DNA from 4 places in the Pseudomonas helvetica genome. Region 3 is predicted to be linked to each of the others. Evidence: predicted binding sites of a transcription regulator. Region 3 holds the regulator's gene; each other region holds the start of a gene.
What was found. Region 3 encodes FliA, which starts transcription of late flagellar genes. Its sites were predicted from a motif close to CTAAAGTTTNNNNNNNNNNNGCCGNTAA; they were not measured.
Positions count from the first base shown of each region.

Region 1 (4,211 bases), 1.5 Mb from region 3:
AGGGCACAACGTGCGACCTGACGCTGGAAGCACGACTGGGGATCGATGATTTCATCGTGCGCAAAGCCTGCACGCTGGCGGGACTTGGCTTCACCCTGCTGCCGATGATGTACTGCGAAGAAGAACTGGAAAACGGCTCGCTGGTGCAGTTGTTGCCCGAGTGGTCACTGCCTGGCGGTTGGCTGCTGGCGGTCTACCCTCATCGGCGCGGTTTGCTGCCGGCGGTGCGCGCCTGGATTGACCATTTGACCGAATCATTCAAAGCCTGCGGGGATCGACTGTTATGAAGGCCAAACCGATGACTGAAGAAGACGTGGCGCGTTTCTGCCTGGCACTGCCCGGCGCGCAAGAAGATTACAAATGGGGTGGCGTGCGGGTGTTTTCAGTGGCTGGAACCAAGATGTTCGCCCTGATAAACCTGCGGGGTGAATCATTGGCGTTCAAGGTCGACAAAGAGCTGTTTCTGGGGCATGTCGACCGCCCGGGTATCGGGCCGGCACCCTATTTGGCAAGGGCGCAGTGGATCATCATGCAAACGCCCTACCCACTTGGCGCCGATGAACTGCAAGGCTTGCTGCAACGTTCTCACCAACTGGTGGTGAGCAAGTTGCCCAAGCGCGTGCAGGTCGGTTTATTGCTTTAGAAGAGCCTGAAGAGGCCGGCACCAAGAAACAACTGGTCGATCCAGAACACCTCGTGCAACAGCACGATGATCCAGAACACCAGTTGATAAGACACTTTGCGGGTCTTGTGCCGAAACACTTGCTGGGCAAGCAAGGCGCCCGGCCAGCCACCGGCCAGTTCGATTGCGTGCAACACGTTTTCCGGTGTACGCCAGCTGTCGGCCCGGGCCTTGCGCTTGTCGTGCCAGTACAGGAGGAACGCCAGCAGGCTGACAATCCCATAGGCCGCGAGCGGAATCAGCGAAATCCCGCGCCACCACATAAGCATCGAGCCAATTGCCGGCAAAGCGCACAGCGCCAGGAACACCAGGCCTTTGAGGCGCGGGTTTTGAATCCCGCGCCCATTGCGTGGCTCAATCATGATGTAGCCGCCGCCCAGTCGACCCAACCGAACTGCCAGGTTGCCAGGATCAACAAGCCGAACACGATCCGGTACCAGGCAAACGCAGCGTAGCTGTGGCTGGCGATGAACTTGAGCAAGCCCTTGACCGCGATCATCGCGAATATAAACGCAGTGACGAAGCCGATGGCGAACACCGGGAGGTCAGCCGCCTGAAACAGGTCGCGATACTTGTAGCCGGAGTACACCGCAGCGCCGACCATGGTCGGCATGGCCAGGAAGAACGAAAACTCGGTGGCGGTTTTCCGCGACAGGCCAAACAACAAGCCGCCGATGATCGTCGAACCGGAGCGCGAAGTGCCGGGAATCATTGCCAGGCACTGGGCAAAACCGACCTTCAGGGCATCTTTCCAGGTGATCTCGTCGACAGTTTCGGCGTGCACGCTGTGCTCGCGACGCTCAGCCCACAACATGATGACCCCGCCCACTACCAGCGCCGTCGCCACGGTGATCGGGTTGAACAGGTATTTGTGGATCATATTGGCGAAGATCACCCCCAGCACCACAGCCGGCATGAAAGCGATCAACAGGTTGACGGTAAACCGTTGAGCATTGCGCTGCGTTGGCAACCCGGTCACCACGTCGAGGATCTTGCGGCGAAACTCCCAGACCACAGCCAGGATCGCACCGAGCTGGATAATGATGTTGAATGCCTTCTCGCGCTCGCCACCGAAGTTAAGCAAATCCGCGACGATAATCTGGTGCCCGGTACTGGAAATGGGCAAAAACTCTGTCAGTCCCTCTACAACGCCAAGAATCAAAGCCTGAACGGCGGTCCAAAAATCCATCAATCCCCCAATGAAACCATGCCTCCAAGGCATGCCTCGTTAATCAAATTCAAGCGTCCACTGCGATCAGCGTCACCGAATGACAATTCGCACGATCCCCACGCGAAGCCGTAAAACCCCGTAAAAAATCAGCGCAACTTCAGGTTTTTGCTGACGCGGCCGAAATCCTATCAGACATGCCTGAATTACGCTGCGCCGTAATTGGACTTGAGTAGGGTTGGCTCAACAGCAAAAGCGTGCCTGAATGCTGGCGGTCGTTTATGACAAGAACAAGAAAAAACCAGGAGTAACACGGTTATGAATAGCTTGCGCAGTGTGTCGATCAGCCGCCGTCTGTGGCTCATCCTGATTGTGGCTGTGCTGATGCTGTTGACGTTGGGTGTGCTGATGCTCAATCAGATCCACGATGACCTTTATCAGGCCAAGGCCCAGAAAACCCAGCATGTGGTGCAGACGGCCAGCGGCATTCTGGCCTTTTACCACGACCTGGAAACCGCCGGCACCCTGACCCGCGAAGCGGCGCAGAAACAGGCATTGAGCGTGGTGCGCGGATTGCGCTACGACCAGAACGACTACTTCTGGATCAACGACCTGACACCCGTGATGGTCATGCACCCGACCAATCCGAAACTCGAAGGCCAGAACCTTTCCACGATCAAGGATCCGGACGGCTTCGCGTTGTTCAACGAGATGGCGGCCCTCGCCAAGGCCAAGGGCGCCGGCATGGTTGACTATCGCTGGCCAAAGCCGGGTGCCAGTACACCGGTCCAGAAGACCTCCTACGTGAAACTCTTCGAGCCTTGGGGCTGGGTCATTGGTTCGGGTGTGTACATCGATGACATGCAGGCCGAGTTTTACGCACAAATGTGGCAGACATCGCTTGTCGGGCTTGCCATTGCTGTCCTTATGGCACTGCTGGTGATCCTGATTGCGCGCAGTATCGTGCGCCCACTCCAGGAAACCGTGCACGCCATGGCCAATATCGCCAGCGGTGAAAGCGACCTGACCCGTAGCCTTGATACCCATGGTCAGGACGAAGTGACCGAATTGGCGCAGCATTTCAACGCCTTCACGGAAAAACTGCGCCGGGTCATCACTCAATTGCAGCTGTCCGCCAGTGCCCTGGGGCAGTCATCCAGCGACTTGGGCAACGATGCGGCCCAGGCCCAGGCGCGCAGCCAGCAACAGTCCCAACAAATGGAGCTGGTGGCGACCGCGATCAATGAAGTGACCTATGGCGTGCAGGACGTGGCCAGGAATGCCGAACACGCCGCCAGCGAAATGCGCGATGCGCAAGCGCAGGCACAACAGGGGCAAGTGAACATCGATGGGAGCTTGCAGCAGATCGATCAACTGTCGAGCACCATCGATCAAGCCGTTGAGGTTATCCGCACCCTGGCCACCGAAAGCACACAGATCGGCAGCGTGCTCGAAGTGATCCGCTCGATCGCCGAACAGACCAATCTGCTGGCGCTCAATGCGGCCATTGAAGCGGCCCGTGCCGGTGAGCAAGGACGGGGCTTCGCCGTGGTGGCCGATGAAGTCCGGTTGCTGGCACAGCGCACGCAAAAGTCCACGGCTGAAATCCAGTCGATGATCGAGCGCTTGCAGAGCCATTCCGAGGCGGCAGTCAAAGTGATCGGCGACAGCAGTCGCGCCTCGCAACTGACCATTGAACAGGCCGGATTGGCGGGTGCCAGCCTGAACGCGATCGGCCAGGCCCTGAACAATCTCAACGGCCTGAACGCCTCGATTGCCAGCGCAACCCTGCAACAGGCGCATGTGGTCGAGGACATCAACCAGAACGTCACCCAGGCCGCGGGTTTGTCCCACAGCACCGCCTTGGCCGCTGAGCAGTCGAGCGTCGCAAGCGTGCATTTGAAAGAACTCAGTGAGCAGTTGAATGGCCTGCTCAAGCAGTTTCGGGTGTAGACGAACCTTGCGCTGAAACACTGCCCATGTGGGAGCGTGGCTTGCCCGCGAAGAACGATAACGCGCAATGCCTGAAAAACTGCGGTGTTCGCTTCGCGGGCAAGCCACGCTCCCACAGGGTCCGCGTCTTAACTGACCGGCTTCGGGCAAGCCCCCCCTCGCCACAATCCCCACCTGCGTTACAATCGGCGCCCTTTTCAACTTCACCAAGGATCCTTCATGTCCGGGCTTGAACTGTTTGCCGCCGCACTCGGCGTGATTGCCGTCTGGTTGACGGTCAAACAGAACCCTTGGTGCTGGCCGATCGGACTGGTCATGGTGCTGCTCTATAGCTGGATCTTCTTCGAGGTAAAGCTGTATTCGGACATGCTGCTGCAGGTGATTTACGCCGGCTTGCAGCTCTATGGC
Region 1 is NZ_CP150917.1:3,447,716-3,451,926, forward strand. It holds gene AABM55_RS15740 (LysR substrate-binding domain-containing protein) at 1-287, shown strand, start outside; gene AABM55_RS15745 (MmcQ/YjbR family DNA-binding protein) at 284-643, shown strand; gene AABM55_RS15750 (DUF1294 domain-containing protein) at 640-1,044, opposite strand; gene AABM55_RS15755 (undecaprenyl-diphosphate phosphatase) at 1,041-1,871, opposite strand; gene AABM55_RS15760 (methyl-accepting chemotaxis protein) at 2,169-3,803, shown strand; gene pnuC (nicotinamide riboside transporter PnuC) at 4,023-4,211, shown strand, end outside.
Region 1: a site for FliA is predicted at 2,010-2,037, ahead of AABM55_RS15760 (methyl-accepting chemotaxis protein). Genes of this name have one in related genera too.

Region 2 (4,211 bases), 1.3 Mb from region 3:
GGTCCGCCACGACCAACATGATCACCCGGCCATTGTTGACCAGTGAGCGCAGCAGCAGGTGCTCGCCACCGAACAGTGCGCGCAGGCTGGCAGGCAGCAAGGCTGAAAACTGTGCGTTGTTGACTGGCGTCAGCCGCACCTGAGCCTGTTGCGAGAGCAAGCGTTGCAGCACGGTGCTCTGGCTGACCACAAAGTTCAGCATCGCGGCTTCTTTAGGCAGGCCGTGAATCTGGTGCACGCGCAATTGGCTGTGCGTGCGATCAGCCATCAGAATCATCACCCGACGCATGCCGCAGGCAACCAGCGCGTCCCGGGCGAAGGTGGTCAGGTGCATGGCATTGGTAAAGCGGCTCGGCTCCGCCAGCAGTTCTGCGCATTGCTTGCGCCACTTTGTCAGGTCTTCGGCGGTGGGGGCTGGCGCCGGAAGCTGGCCGCGATGAAGGCGTCGCTCGTCCCACGGCCAGAGCAATGCCCCGGCGGGATGCCAAAGGTCCGGCATTGCATGGTTGCGGGCGCTGAGTGCGGCTTGCTGGTGCAGTTGCTGCTGGACTTCGTCCATCGGCATTTGCAGGTAGAGGCTGGTCAGAAACTGCCAGCGCAGGCAGTGAGGGCTGCTCCAGGCTTGCTGTGCCGATAACGCCAGGCCGTTGGCCAGCAATACCGTGTTGGCCGGTTGGTTGAGCCAGCGGCGCAGCGTCGGGTCGTCATCAAGGCGGTTTTGCTGGCGCAACGGGTGCTCGGCGTCGCGGGCGATATGCACGACTTTCGCCAGCTCGCGTTGTTCATCCAGCAGCAATCGATAGCCTTGTCCTACCCAGATGGGCAGGCGCCAGACTTCCACCAGTGCCTGGCCGAGTTCCAGCAGGCGTACGCCGAACAATTCTTTTTCGACCTTGCGTGCTGGCTCGCGCTTGTGCAGGACCCGCAGTTCCCAGTCTTCCAGCAGTTGCGGGAAGGTCAGGGCCAGTGGCCAGAACGGCGAGAGGAACAGCAGGCTCCCCCAGTGGATGTCCTGCCAGAGCCGTGCCAGGCGACTGGCAAAAAAACCGTTGGCCTGTTGGGTCGCGTGCAGGCTGATCAATTGAAGTTGGCGCAGGGCCGGCGGGATTTCGTTCTCGGGCAGGGCGGGCAGGCGTGCGAGCAGTTCTTCGGTGCGCTTGAGACCTAGGCGGTTGATCGCCACTTCCAGGTTCTCGCTGGGCTCGCTCATGCTGCCGTGGGTGTGGCGATTGGCTTCGCGGATGACGCTGAGGGCCAGGGCCGGGCTGCCTTGCATCAGTTCGGCAATATCGCGCAACGAGCTGCGATTGTCGGCGATAGCCTTGCAGACGCGATCATGGCTGGCTCGCGGCACGGGCAAGGTTACGCCATCGAGCAGCTTGACCCAGCCTTCGAGTGTGGTCGGTCTAGCAGTTGGAACGGTCGTTTCATTAGCCATGGTTGGGCGCGATCATCGTCTGCATTAAACACGCCCGGAGCGGGCCAAATTAGCTTTTCGCCTTAACTGGCTATAGTCTGGCGCAGTTTTGCCGATAAGTAGAAGAAGAGATTTTTTAACTTCCGAATATGACCTTGAACCCGACTTAAGTAAGTACCTTCTACCTATGGCTAAAATTATCGGCATCATCGTCGTATTCGCGAGCGTGCTCGGCGGATACGTGCTTTCCCACGGCAAGATTGCCGCCCTGATTCAGCCTTTCGAGGTGATGATCATCGGCGGTGCGGCGCTGGGTGCATTCCTTCAGGCCAACCCCGGTCATATGACGATGCACGTGCTCAAGAAATCCTTGGGCATGTTCAGTTCGCGTTTCAATCACACCTTCTACCTGGAGGTGCTGGGCCTGATCTACGAGATACTCAACAAGAGCCGTCGCGAAGGCATGATGGCCATTGAAGGCGATATTGAAGACGCCGCTGCCAGCCCGATTTTTGCCAAGTACCCGGCGGTTCTCAAAGACGACCGCATGACCGCGTTCATCTGCGATTACTTGCGCATCATGTCGTCCGGCAACATGGCGCCGCATGAGCTTGAGGGCCTGTTCGACATGGAACTGTTCAGCCTCAAGGAAGACCTCGAGCACCCATCCCACGCGGTCAACGGTATCGCCGATGCCATGCCCGGCTTCGGTATCGTTGCGGCGGTACTGGGTATCGTGGTGACCATGGCCTCGCTGGGTGAGGGCGATCAGAAGTCCATCGGTCTGCACGTAGGTGCCGCACTGGTCGGTACCTTCTTCGGTATTCTCGCGGCCTACGGTTTCTTTGGCCCGCTGGCGCACTCCCTGGCTCACGATGCCAAGGAAGAGCTGAACATCTACGAAGCCATCAAGGCTTCGTTGGTGGCTTCAGCTTCCGGCATGCCGCCATCGTTGGCGGTGGAGTTCGGGCGCAAGGTTCTGTATCCGGCACACCGTCCAAGCTTCGCTGAGCTGGAACAAGCGGTTCGCGGTCGTTAGTGCTTTGTCTTGCAAATACGCTCCTTTTTTGGCGAGTGTCTGTTGTTGCCAGACAAGGCGCCGCGACGAGTCATAGCCCGCTATGGCGAGGAGCGGCAACGCCGTATGGCGACAACAGGCACCGCCAGAAAGGAACAGTATTTGTGAGACAGAGCACTTAACATGGAAAATAATCAGCCGATAATCATCAAGCGCGTCAAGCGCATTGCTGGCGGGCATCACGGGGGCGCGTGGAAAATTGCCTTCGCTGACTTCGCGACGGCAATGATGGCGTTCTTCCTGGTGCTGTGGCTGCTATCCACCGCCACACCGGAACAGAAGATTGCCATTGCCGGTTACTTCAAGGACCCGATCGGCTTCTCTGAAAGCGGTACGCCGTTCATTATCGACCTGGGCGGCACGCCGGTGCTGGCGCCGGACAAGACTCTCAACCCCGAGGTCAAGTCGCAGCCGCAACCGGACAAGGTCACCGTCGATACCGAGCAGGTCGAAGGCATGGCCGAACAGGTCGAGCACGAGCGTCTGGAACTGTTGCTGCAAGAGCTGCAGAACAAGGTCGAAGAAAACCCGCAGCTGCAGAAGTTCAAGGATCAGATTCTTTTCGAAATCACCCCGGATGGCTTGCGCATCCAGATCATCGATTCCGAAAATCGGCCAATGTTCGACTCCGGCAGTGCGCGCTTGAAACCGTACTTCGAAGATATTCTGCTGGCCATGGCTGACACCATCAAAGCGGTGCCGAACAAGATCAGCATCGGTGGCCACACCGACGCCAAGCCTTATGCGGGCACCGGTGAATTCGGCAACTGGGAGCTTTCGGCCAACCGTGCCAACGCCGCTCGCCGGGCGTTGGTCGCGGGCAGCTATCCGGAACAGCAAGTGGCGCGGGTGGTGGGTTACGCTTCGTCGACGTTGTTCGATCGCAAAAATCCGCTCAATCCGGTCAACCGCCGCATCGACATCGTCGTGCTGACCAAGAAGGCCCAGCGCGCCATCGAGGGTGAACAAGGCGCGGAACCGGCACCAACACCGATACCGGGGCAGGGCGCTCCGAGTGAGGTGCCGGCCATCCCTGCCGATCCGAACGCCTTGCCGGCGGACAAGGAACCCTTGCCGGCACATGAGCTTCGGGAACGCTTGAACCTGTTCGACGCTCCGGCACCGAAAGCCGGCGACCTGGCCAAACCGGCCGGGCCACCCAAGCAGTGACCCAATAAAAAGCCGCGATGATCGCGGCTTTTTATTGTCTGTCGGTGCGCCAGTGGGCACTCAGCAGCCTTCAGTATCGGGGCTGCTGAGCGCTCTGGTTAATAGCTGGTTTCGGGCAAGCTGGCGATGATCGAGCGGTAGCTGTTCATGCGCTGCTGTTGCACGCGGCCTTCTTCCAGTGCCTTGAGCAGGGCGCAACCGGGTTCGCGGTCGTGCTTGCAGTCGCGGAAGCGGCAGGTGCCGATCAAGTCGTTGAACTCGATGAAACCGGCTTCGACGTCGGCACGGCTGACATGGCCCAGGCCGAATTCCCGAATACCCGGGGAATCGATCAGCTCACCGCCGCCGGGGAAGTGGAACAACCGCGCGGTGGTGGTGGTGTGGGTGCCCTGGCCGGACAGCTCGGACAGTGGGCCGACACGGGTTTCGACTTCCGGCAGCAGGCTGTTGACCAGCGAGGACTTGCCGACGCCGGACTGACCAACGAACACACTGATGCGCCCGTCCAGTTGTTCCTGCAACTGCTCCATGCCATTGCCATGGTGC
Region 2 is NZ_CP150917.1:578,540-582,750, forward strand. It holds gene AABM55_RS02510 (HDOD domain-containing protein) at 1-1,438, opposite strand, end outside; gene motA (flagellar motor stator protein MotA) at 1,605-2,456, shown strand; gene motB (flagellar motor protein MotB) at 2,619-3,665, shown strand; gene rsgA (small ribosomal subunit biogenesis GTPase RsgA) at 3,764-4,211, opposite strand, start outside.
Region 2: a site for FliA is predicted at 1,509-1,536, ahead of motA (flagellar motor stator protein MotA). Genes of this name have one in related genera too.

Region 3 (4,211 bases):
CTCGCGGACTTCGCTGAACATGCCGTTCACCGCGTCCAGCGCTTCGAGAACCACGTCCATCAGTTCCGAGTCGACGCGACGCTCACCCTTGCGCAGGATGTCGAACACGTTCTCGGCGATGTGACAGCACTCCACCAGCTCATTGAGCTGGAGGAAGCCGGCGCCCCCTTTTACAGTGTGAAAACCGCGAAAAATTGCATTGAGCAAATCCGCATCATCGGGTCGGCTTTCCAGCTCGACCAGCTGTTCGGACAGTTGCTCTAGAATCTCGCCGGCCTCAACCAGGAAATCCTGAAGGATCTCTTCATCGGCGCCGAAGCTCATTAAGGGGGTGCTCCTAAAGGTCTAAAAACCTAAAAAACCTAAAATCCAAGACTGGATAGCAAATCGTCCACATCGTCCTGACCGGACACAACGTCTTCTCTTTTATCGGCATGAATCTGCGGACCTTCACCCTGAGAGAGATGTTTTTGCGGATCTTTTTCAGCCAGCATCGCTTCATGGTCATGTTCGATGCCCGCAAAGCGGTCTACCTGACTGGCCATGAGCACGAGCTTGAGCAGGTTGCTTTCGACTTCGGTGACCAGTTGAATCACGCGCTTGATCACCTGACCGGTTAGATCCTGGTAATCCTGAGCCAGCAGAATATCGTTGAGGTTGCCCGAGACGACCTGGCTCTCCTCGACGCTACGCGTCAGGAAACCGTCGACACGCCGGGCCAGTTCGCGGAACTCTTCGGCACCGACTTCGCGGCGCATGAAACGCCCCCAGTCGGCGCTCAAGGCCTGGGCGTCAGTGCTCAGGCCATTGACCAGCGGAGTACTGTTCTCGACCAGATCCATGGTCCGGTTCGCGGCCGCTTCGGTCAGCTTGACCACATAGGACAGGCGCTCGGTGGCGTCTGTGATCTGTGAGACTTCCTCGGCTTGCGGCATGTTCGGGTCAATCTGAAAATTGACGATCGCGCTATGCAGCTCGCGAGTGAGCTTGCCCACCTCCTGGTACAGGCCGCGGTCACGGGTCTGATTGAGCTCATGGATCAGTTGCACAGCGTCACCGAACCTGCCCTTTTCAAGGCTTTCGACCAGTTCGTGAGCGTGTTTTTTCAGGGTCGATTCGAAATCGCCCTGTGAAGATTCTCTTTGCTCCATAGCTCCCCCCGTGGCGCAGTGGCTCCGCGCATCAACCGATGCGTTCGAATATTTTTTCGATCTTCTCTTTCAACGCCTGGGCCGTGAAGGGTTTGACCACATAGCCGTTTACACCGGCTTGAGCGGCTTCGATGATCTGCTCGCGCTTGGCTTCGGCAGTGACCATCAGCACCGGCAGGTGCTTGAGCTTTTCATCGGCGCGCACGTGGCGCAGCAAATCGATACCGGTCATGCCAGGCATGTTCCAGTCCGTTACCAGAAAGTCGATGCTCCCGCTGTTGAGGACGGGAATGGCGGTAATACCGTCGTCCGCCTCGACCGTGTTGGTGAACCCAAGGTCACGCAACAGGTTTTTTATGATCCGCCGCATCGTTGAGAAGTCATCAACGATGAGGATTTTCATGTTCTTGTCCAATTCGACCTCCAAGCAGTCTTAAACGCGTTCAGCACCTGAACACGCCATTCAATCAATTCGGCAGAGCACTCGACGACTGTCTGGAGCACAACGGATGAAGACCGGCACAGCGTTACGCCCTGCCTGTTTCGTTCGCAGTGTCCCCACACTGCTGTCAGCGCGCTCGCCACTCCCCCAAACGCCCCCGCAAACGGGCCGCGCACTGGCTGTGTAACTGGCTGACCCGCGATTCACTGACCCCCAGGACCTCACCGATTTCCTTGAGATTCAGCTCTTCGTCGTAGTACAGCGCCAACACCAGTCGCTCACGCTCCGGCAAATTGGCAATCGCATCCGCCAGTGCTGCCTGGAAGCGTTCATCTTCCAGGTCGCGCGACGGTTCGAGATGAGCACTCGCGCCATCCTCGTGCAGCCCTTCATGCTCGCCGTCCTGCAACAGATCGTCGAAGCTGAACAGGCGACTGCCCAAGGTGTCATTCAAAATCCCGTAATAATCGTCGAGACTCAATTGGAGTTCGGCCGCAACCTCGTGATCTTTAGCGTCACGCCCGGTTTTAGCTTCAATTGAGCGAATCGCGTCACTCACCATCCGGGTATTGCGGTGGACCGAGCGTGGCGCCCAGTCACCCTTGCGGACTTCATCGAGCATCGCACCACGGATACGGATCCCCGCGTACGTCTCGAAACTCGCACCTTTGCTCGCGTCGTATTTGGTCGACACTTCAAGCAAACCGATCATGCCTGCCTGGATCAGGTCCTCGACCTGAACACTGGCCGGCAAGCGCGCCAACAGGTGATAGGCAATACGTTTTACCAGTGGCGCGTAACGCTCGATCAGTTCGTACTGCGCGTCACGCGCCGACTTCTTGTACAGGTTGTAACCGCTGGCTGTCATAGAACCGGACCCGCAGTTTGCTGCACCAGACGCTCGACGAAAAATTCCAGGTGCCCACGCGGGTTGGCAGGCAGCGGCCAGGTATCGACTTTCTGCGCGATGGCCTTGAATGCCAGCGCACACTTGGAACGAGGAAACGCTTCATACACGGCGCGCTGCTTCTGCACCGCCTTACGCACGCATTCGTCGTAAGGCACCGCACCGACGTATTGTAAGGCGACGTCGAGGAAGCGATCCGTGACCTTGGTCAACTTGGCGAACAGATTTCGCCCTTCCTGCGGGCTTTGCGCCATGTTGGCCAGCACGCGGAAGCGGTTCATGCCGTAATCGCGGTTGAGCAGTTTGATCAGCGCGTAGGCGTCAGTGATCGACGTCGGCTCGTCGCACACCACCAGCAATACTTCCTGGGCTGCGCGAACAAAACTGACGACCGACTCACCAATACCCGCCGCCGTGTCGATCACCAATACGTCGAGGTTATCGCCGATGTCGCTGAATGCCTGAATCAGGCCAGCATGCTGGGCCGGGCTCAGGTGAACCATGCTCTGGGTACCGGACGCTGCTGGAACAATGCGAATTCCGCCCGGCCCCTGAAGTAATACATCGCGCAGTTCACAGCGGCCTTCGATGACGTCGGCCAGCGTACGCTTGGGCGTGAGCCCCAGCAGGACGTCAACGTTCGCCAGCCCCAGATCGGCGTCCAGCAGCATGACGCGCCGGCCGAGCTCAGCAAGAGCCAGGGACAAGTTCACTGACACATTAGTCTTCCCGACGCCACCTTTGCCGCCGGTCACTGCGATCACCTGTACGGGATGCATGCTGCCCATGTTCGTTCTTTACCTTGTCTTGCTTAGACGCGGACTACATGACTGGCTGCGCGCTCACTTGTGAACAATGCATGGCAGGCCATCGATGTAGATACAAATCTATTCATTATTACCTCAGCCGACACGCTTGGCCGGGCTGTGGTAGAGGTCAGCGAACATATCAGCCATGGCTTCTTCGCTGGGTTCTTCCTGCATCTGCACGCTAACGGCGCGACTGACCAACTGATGCCGGCGCGGTAAATGTAGATCATCCGGGATCCGTGGCCCGTCGGTCAGATAAGCGACAGGTAATTCGTGGCTGATTGCCAGGCTCAACACCTCGCCCAGGCTCGCTGTTTCATCCAGTTTAGTCAGAATGCAGCCTGCTAGCCCGCACCGCTTGTAACTGTGATAAGCGGCAGTCAGCACCTGCTTTTGGCTGGTAGTGGCCAGCACCAGATAATTCTTCGACTTGATCCCGCGACCGGCCAGGCTTTCCAGCTGCATGCGCAACGCCGGATCACTGGCCTGCAGGCCGGCGGTGTCGATCAACACCACACGCTTGCGCAACAGCGGATCAAGGGCTTGCGCCAGGGACTGGCCCGGGTCGACGTGAGTCACCGAGACATTGAGGATACGCCCCAGGGTCTTGAGCTGTTCCTGAGCCCCAATGCGGAAGCTGTCCATGCTCACCAGCGCGATGTTCTGCGCGCCGTACTTGAGCACGTAACGCGCGGCCAGCTTGGCCAGCGTGGTGGTTTTGCCCATGCCGGCAGGGCCGACCATGGCGATCACGCCACCCTCTTCCAGTGGTTCGATCTCGGGAGTCACGATCATCCGCGCCAGGTGCGCCAACAGCATGCGCCAGGCCTGGCGGGGTTCTTCAATGTCAGTAATCAGTTCCAGCAGATCGCGCGACAACGGACCGGACAGGCCGATGCGTT
Region 3 is NZ_CP150917.1:1,922,515-1,926,725, reverse strand. It holds gene AABM55_RS08715 (chemotaxis protein CheA) at 1-324, opposite strand, end outside; gene AABM55_RS08710 (protein phosphatase CheZ) at 363-1,151, opposite strand; gene AABM55_RS08705 (chemotaxis response regulator CheY) at 1,183-1,554, opposite strand; gene fliA (RNA polymerase sigma factor FliA) at 1,721-2,461, opposite strand; gene fleN (flagellar synthesis regulator FleN) at 2,458-3,288, opposite strand; gene flhF (flagellar biosynthesis protein FlhF) at 3,403-4,211, opposite strand, start outside.

Region 4 (4,211 bases), 2.9 Mb from region 3:
TCTCCTGTTCGAACGGAATGTTCTTGGGCAGAAGAAAACGTACAGGAGTCAGTCTGGAATCGCGGTAGGTTGGCTGGGGATTGGGCTGTACGAAAAAGCAATCCGTTGTTCGGATTTATCGTCGAGAGAACGCCGGTATTCAGCCCCCATACCAGTTGCAGGAAAGGGGCTGAATGGGCGCGTTACGGGCCGAGAGTATTGACGGTTGGCAGGTCAGACGCGGAAGTGGCTGACCATCATCTGCAACTGATTACCCAGCCGTGCCAATTCAACGCTGGACGCGGCAGTTTCATCGCTGGCGGCGGCCGTTTGCTCGGAGACGTCGCGCACGTTGATGATGCTGCGGCTGATCTCTTCGGCCACCGCGCTTTGCTGCTCGGCAGCGGCGGCGATCTGCTGGTTCATCGACTGGATGTTCGACACCGTGCGGGTGATGTTTTCCAGTGATACACCGGCCTTGCGGGTCAGCTCGACGCTGCTGTCGGTGAGGCTGCGGCTGTTGTTCATCACCGCGGCGACTTGCTGGGTGCCGTTCTGCAGGCCGGCGACCAGGCCTTCGATTTCTTCGGTGGATTTCTGTGTGCGTTGGGCCAGGCCACGCACTTCGTCAGCAACCACGGCGAAACCACGGCCGGCTTCACCGGCGCGTGCCGCTTCAATGGCAGCATTGAGCGCCAGCAGGTTGGTCTGTTCGGCCACTGCCTTGATCACGTCCATGACGCTGCCGATCTTGTCGCTTTCCTGTTGCAGCACGGTCATGGCTTCGGTGGAACGCACCACTTCACTGGCCAGGCGTTCGATCTGAGCGATCGCTTCGTTGACCACTTTATCGCCTTCGCGGGCTTCACCGTCAGCCGCTGCTGCCGCTTGCGACGCTTCTTCGGCGTTGCGCGCGACTTCCTGCACGGTGGCGGTCATTTCGTGCATGGCGGTGGCAACCTGATCGGTTTCGATTTTCTGGCTGTTGACCCCGGCACTGGTTTCTTCAGTCACCGCCGACAGCTCTTCCGCAGCGCTGGCGATTTGGGTGACGCCGTCGCGGATACCGCTGATCAGTTCGCGCAGGGTGACGCCCATCCGTGCGATGCCTTGCTGCAATACGCCAAGTTCGTCACGACGGGTGACGTGGACATCATGGGTCAGGTCGCCGCCGGCGATGCGTTCGACCACCGCCAGGGTTTCGCGCAGTGGGCGAGTGATCTGTCGGGTGATGATCACGGCCGCGAGAACGCCAACCAGCAATGCCAGCACTGTACTGATCAGTTGCAGGGTGCGCGCCTGAGTGCTTTCGGCGTCACGGCGATCCAGCTGGATCTGATACAGCGCGTCACTGCGCGTAACGATGTCATTGCCCTGGACAGTCATTTCCTGGCGAGCCACCACCGCGTCATTGTTGGCCGCTTTGTAGGCCTGCAATGCGTTGCGGTAATTGAGCAAGGCGCTTTGCAATTGGCGCAACGCATCTTGCTGGCTGTCGGCGAAATGCGTGTTGAGTGTTTTCAGGCTGGCAATGGCCGCGTCCATCTGGGCGAAGGATTTTTGCTCGGTGGCCGGATTGCTGTCAGCGATGTAACCGCGAACCTCGTAGCGGGCGAGCTGAAACTGTTCCTTGGCTTCGGTGATGGCCAGGAGTTGTTCGAAGCGTTGATCGCTCAAGGGCATCTGGCGCACACGGGTGTCGATGTCATTGATCAGCGTGTTGGCGCTTTCGGCATTCTCACCCATGGTCTGACGCACACTGCTCACGGTCCGATAGGCGCTGCGCATTTTGTTCAGCGATTGCTGGTAGGCATCGATGACTGTGCCCTGTTCATTGAGCAGCTTGAGGTTTTCCGGGCTCTTGAGGCTCGACAGCAGTTTTTGCTGCTGGGCCTTGAAGCCGTCGAGGGCGGTTTGCACAGTCTGCGCCACGGTTTCGTCACCGTTGGCCAGCATGTACTGCAAACGGGTAACCCGCAGTTTGGTCAGACCCGCATTGAGCTGAGTGATATCGCTCATCCAGTTGCTGCGGTCGATCAGTCCACCCAGGCTGGTCCAGCCGGTCAGGGCGAGAATGCACGTAAGGGCCAGCACCAGGCCGAAGCCCAAGCTCAGCTTCAGGTTGACGCTGATGTTGGCGAACCAGCTATTCATCAAAAATTCCTCCAGGAACGTTGTGCTGCTTATCGTCAGTTGGCTGGAAGATTATTGTTTTTGGAGGCCAGCAGAATGTATTCGTAGAGGGCATATCGGCGGCAGGCGCGATAGCTGAAACGTTTTTCGTAACAAGAAAATACGGGGCATGCTTGTCGGTTGAGCATTTTTTCACATTCATTTCACTGGGTACTTACGCATCGACTTTTAATGTTGCCCGTACAATTGGGTATTCGTGTGTCCGAGGCAGTGTGAAGGTGGAGTCAAGATTGGGTTTTGCGGGTATCAAGCGTTCACTGAACCGGGGTGGGCTCACTCGCGCTAAATACATTGCCCTTGCACTACTGGCATCACTCTTTGTTATCGCGTTGGCATTCTGGCTGCTGCGCCCAGTCGGTCCGGCGGACCTGGCCCACGGCAACATTGCCGGAGACAAGGCCCTGGCGGCCAGTTGGGCCAAGGGCGATACGATTGTGCTGATCCGTCACGTTGAGCGATGCGACCACTCCACTGCTCCTTGCCTGGACAGTGCCGATGGCATTACCGAACGCGCGCGTGCGGTGGCTGTCGGGATAGGTTCGCAATTCGCTCACCTGGGCCTGACTAACACCGACATCTACAACAGTCCGTTGACGCGGACCACGCAAACGTCGCGCTATATGTTCAATACGCTCGGCAGTGCCCAGGATTGGCTCTTCAACTGCAAAGGCACGATGCTGCGTGACGTGCTGGCGCACAAGGTCGCCGGCCGTAACCTGGTGCTGGTCACCCACAGCGAGTGCATGGCGGATCTGGAAAAAGAACTGAAGTTGCCAGCATCGACCCCTGGGTATGGCGCGTCGCTATTTTTTACGCTGGATACCGCGCAAACCCAGCCGAAACTGCTGGGGCTGATCGAAGCCTCTGACTGGCAATCAGTCGATATCAAATAGCCCGGCGGGTTGATCCTCCCAGGCTACTTTTGCCAGGCAATAAAAAACGGCACCTGCATCAGGTGCCGTTTTTTTTGCTGGCCGTTTTACTGTGCGACGAAATAGTAATCCTGACGCCCCACCAGCATTTTCTTCAGTACCTTCAACGGGGCCTTGGGCTCAGTCTCGGCGGCAATCAGCGCCACATGCGTGGGAGAGGCGGCGAGAAATGCCGTCAGCTCGGCTTCGGTCTGCAAGTCCTTGAGCAGGGTGTGGGTGTAGAACACCGTTGCCCCGGCAGTCCGTTCGTTCGCCTGATACAGCGCAACTTCTTGTCCGTTGGCCTGCATGGTCTGAATCTGCTCGGTCAATGGCAGGAACGACAGTTTGCGGTCAGCACGCGGGACGATCCATTGGGCTGCGGCCAGATAACTGACGAACAGCACGCTGATGATGCCGATTGCGATACCGCGACGATTGCGGGCGATTTTGCCGAGCAAAGTTGATGCTTCGGTGTGCTTGCGCAAGCGCTCGTATAGCACTGCCGCATATTCTGCGGCCAGTACGGCGGCGGCCGGCGTCAGCGACATCAGGTACACCGTGCGCTTGCTCGACGCGAGGGTCAGCATGAAGAACTGGGCGAGCAGCCACAGCGTGAAAAACAGCAGGTAGCGATTGTTCACCAGGCTCTTACGGAAATGCCACAACCCCAGGTACACCAGGATGTTCCACGGCAGGAAGGCTTCCGGCAGTTTGGCCAGGTAGTAATAGAACGGCTCGTAGTGGCCGGCTTCAACGAACGAGCCGTTGAAGCGCCCGACGCTGTTGGTCAGGAGCACTTCGGCCAGTGCCTGCGAGCCACCGCGCTGATAGAGCATGAACAGCCAGATCACCAAAGGGACCAGCCCGAGCAGGGTCGCCAGTGCCGGCCCCATCCAGCGCGGCAGGCTGAAGCGTTTGTCGATCAGGCTTTCGGCCAGCAGGTAGGCGAAGATCACCACCCCCGGCATTGCCAGGCCCAGCACACCTTTGCTCAACGTGGCGATGGCGATGCCGACAGCGAAGAGCAGCCAGCTACCCAAGGCTGCGCGCTGTTCGGCTTGTTGGCGATAAGCCTGATAGAACGACAGCAGCGCCAGGGTTACGCCCAGGCTCAGCAGTGCATCT
Region 4 is NZ_CP150917.1:5,435,035-5,439,245, reverse strand. It holds gene AABM55_RS25145 (methyl-accepting chemotaxis protein) at 214-2,133, opposite strand; gene AABM55_RS25140 (histidine phosphatase family protein) at 2,391-3,065, shown strand; gene AABM55_RS25135 (phospholipid carrier-dependent glycosyltransferase) at 3,152-4,211, opposite strand, start outside.
Region 4: a site for FliA is predicted at 2,226-2,253, ahead of AABM55_RS25145 (methyl-accepting chemotaxis protein). Genes of this name have one in related genera too.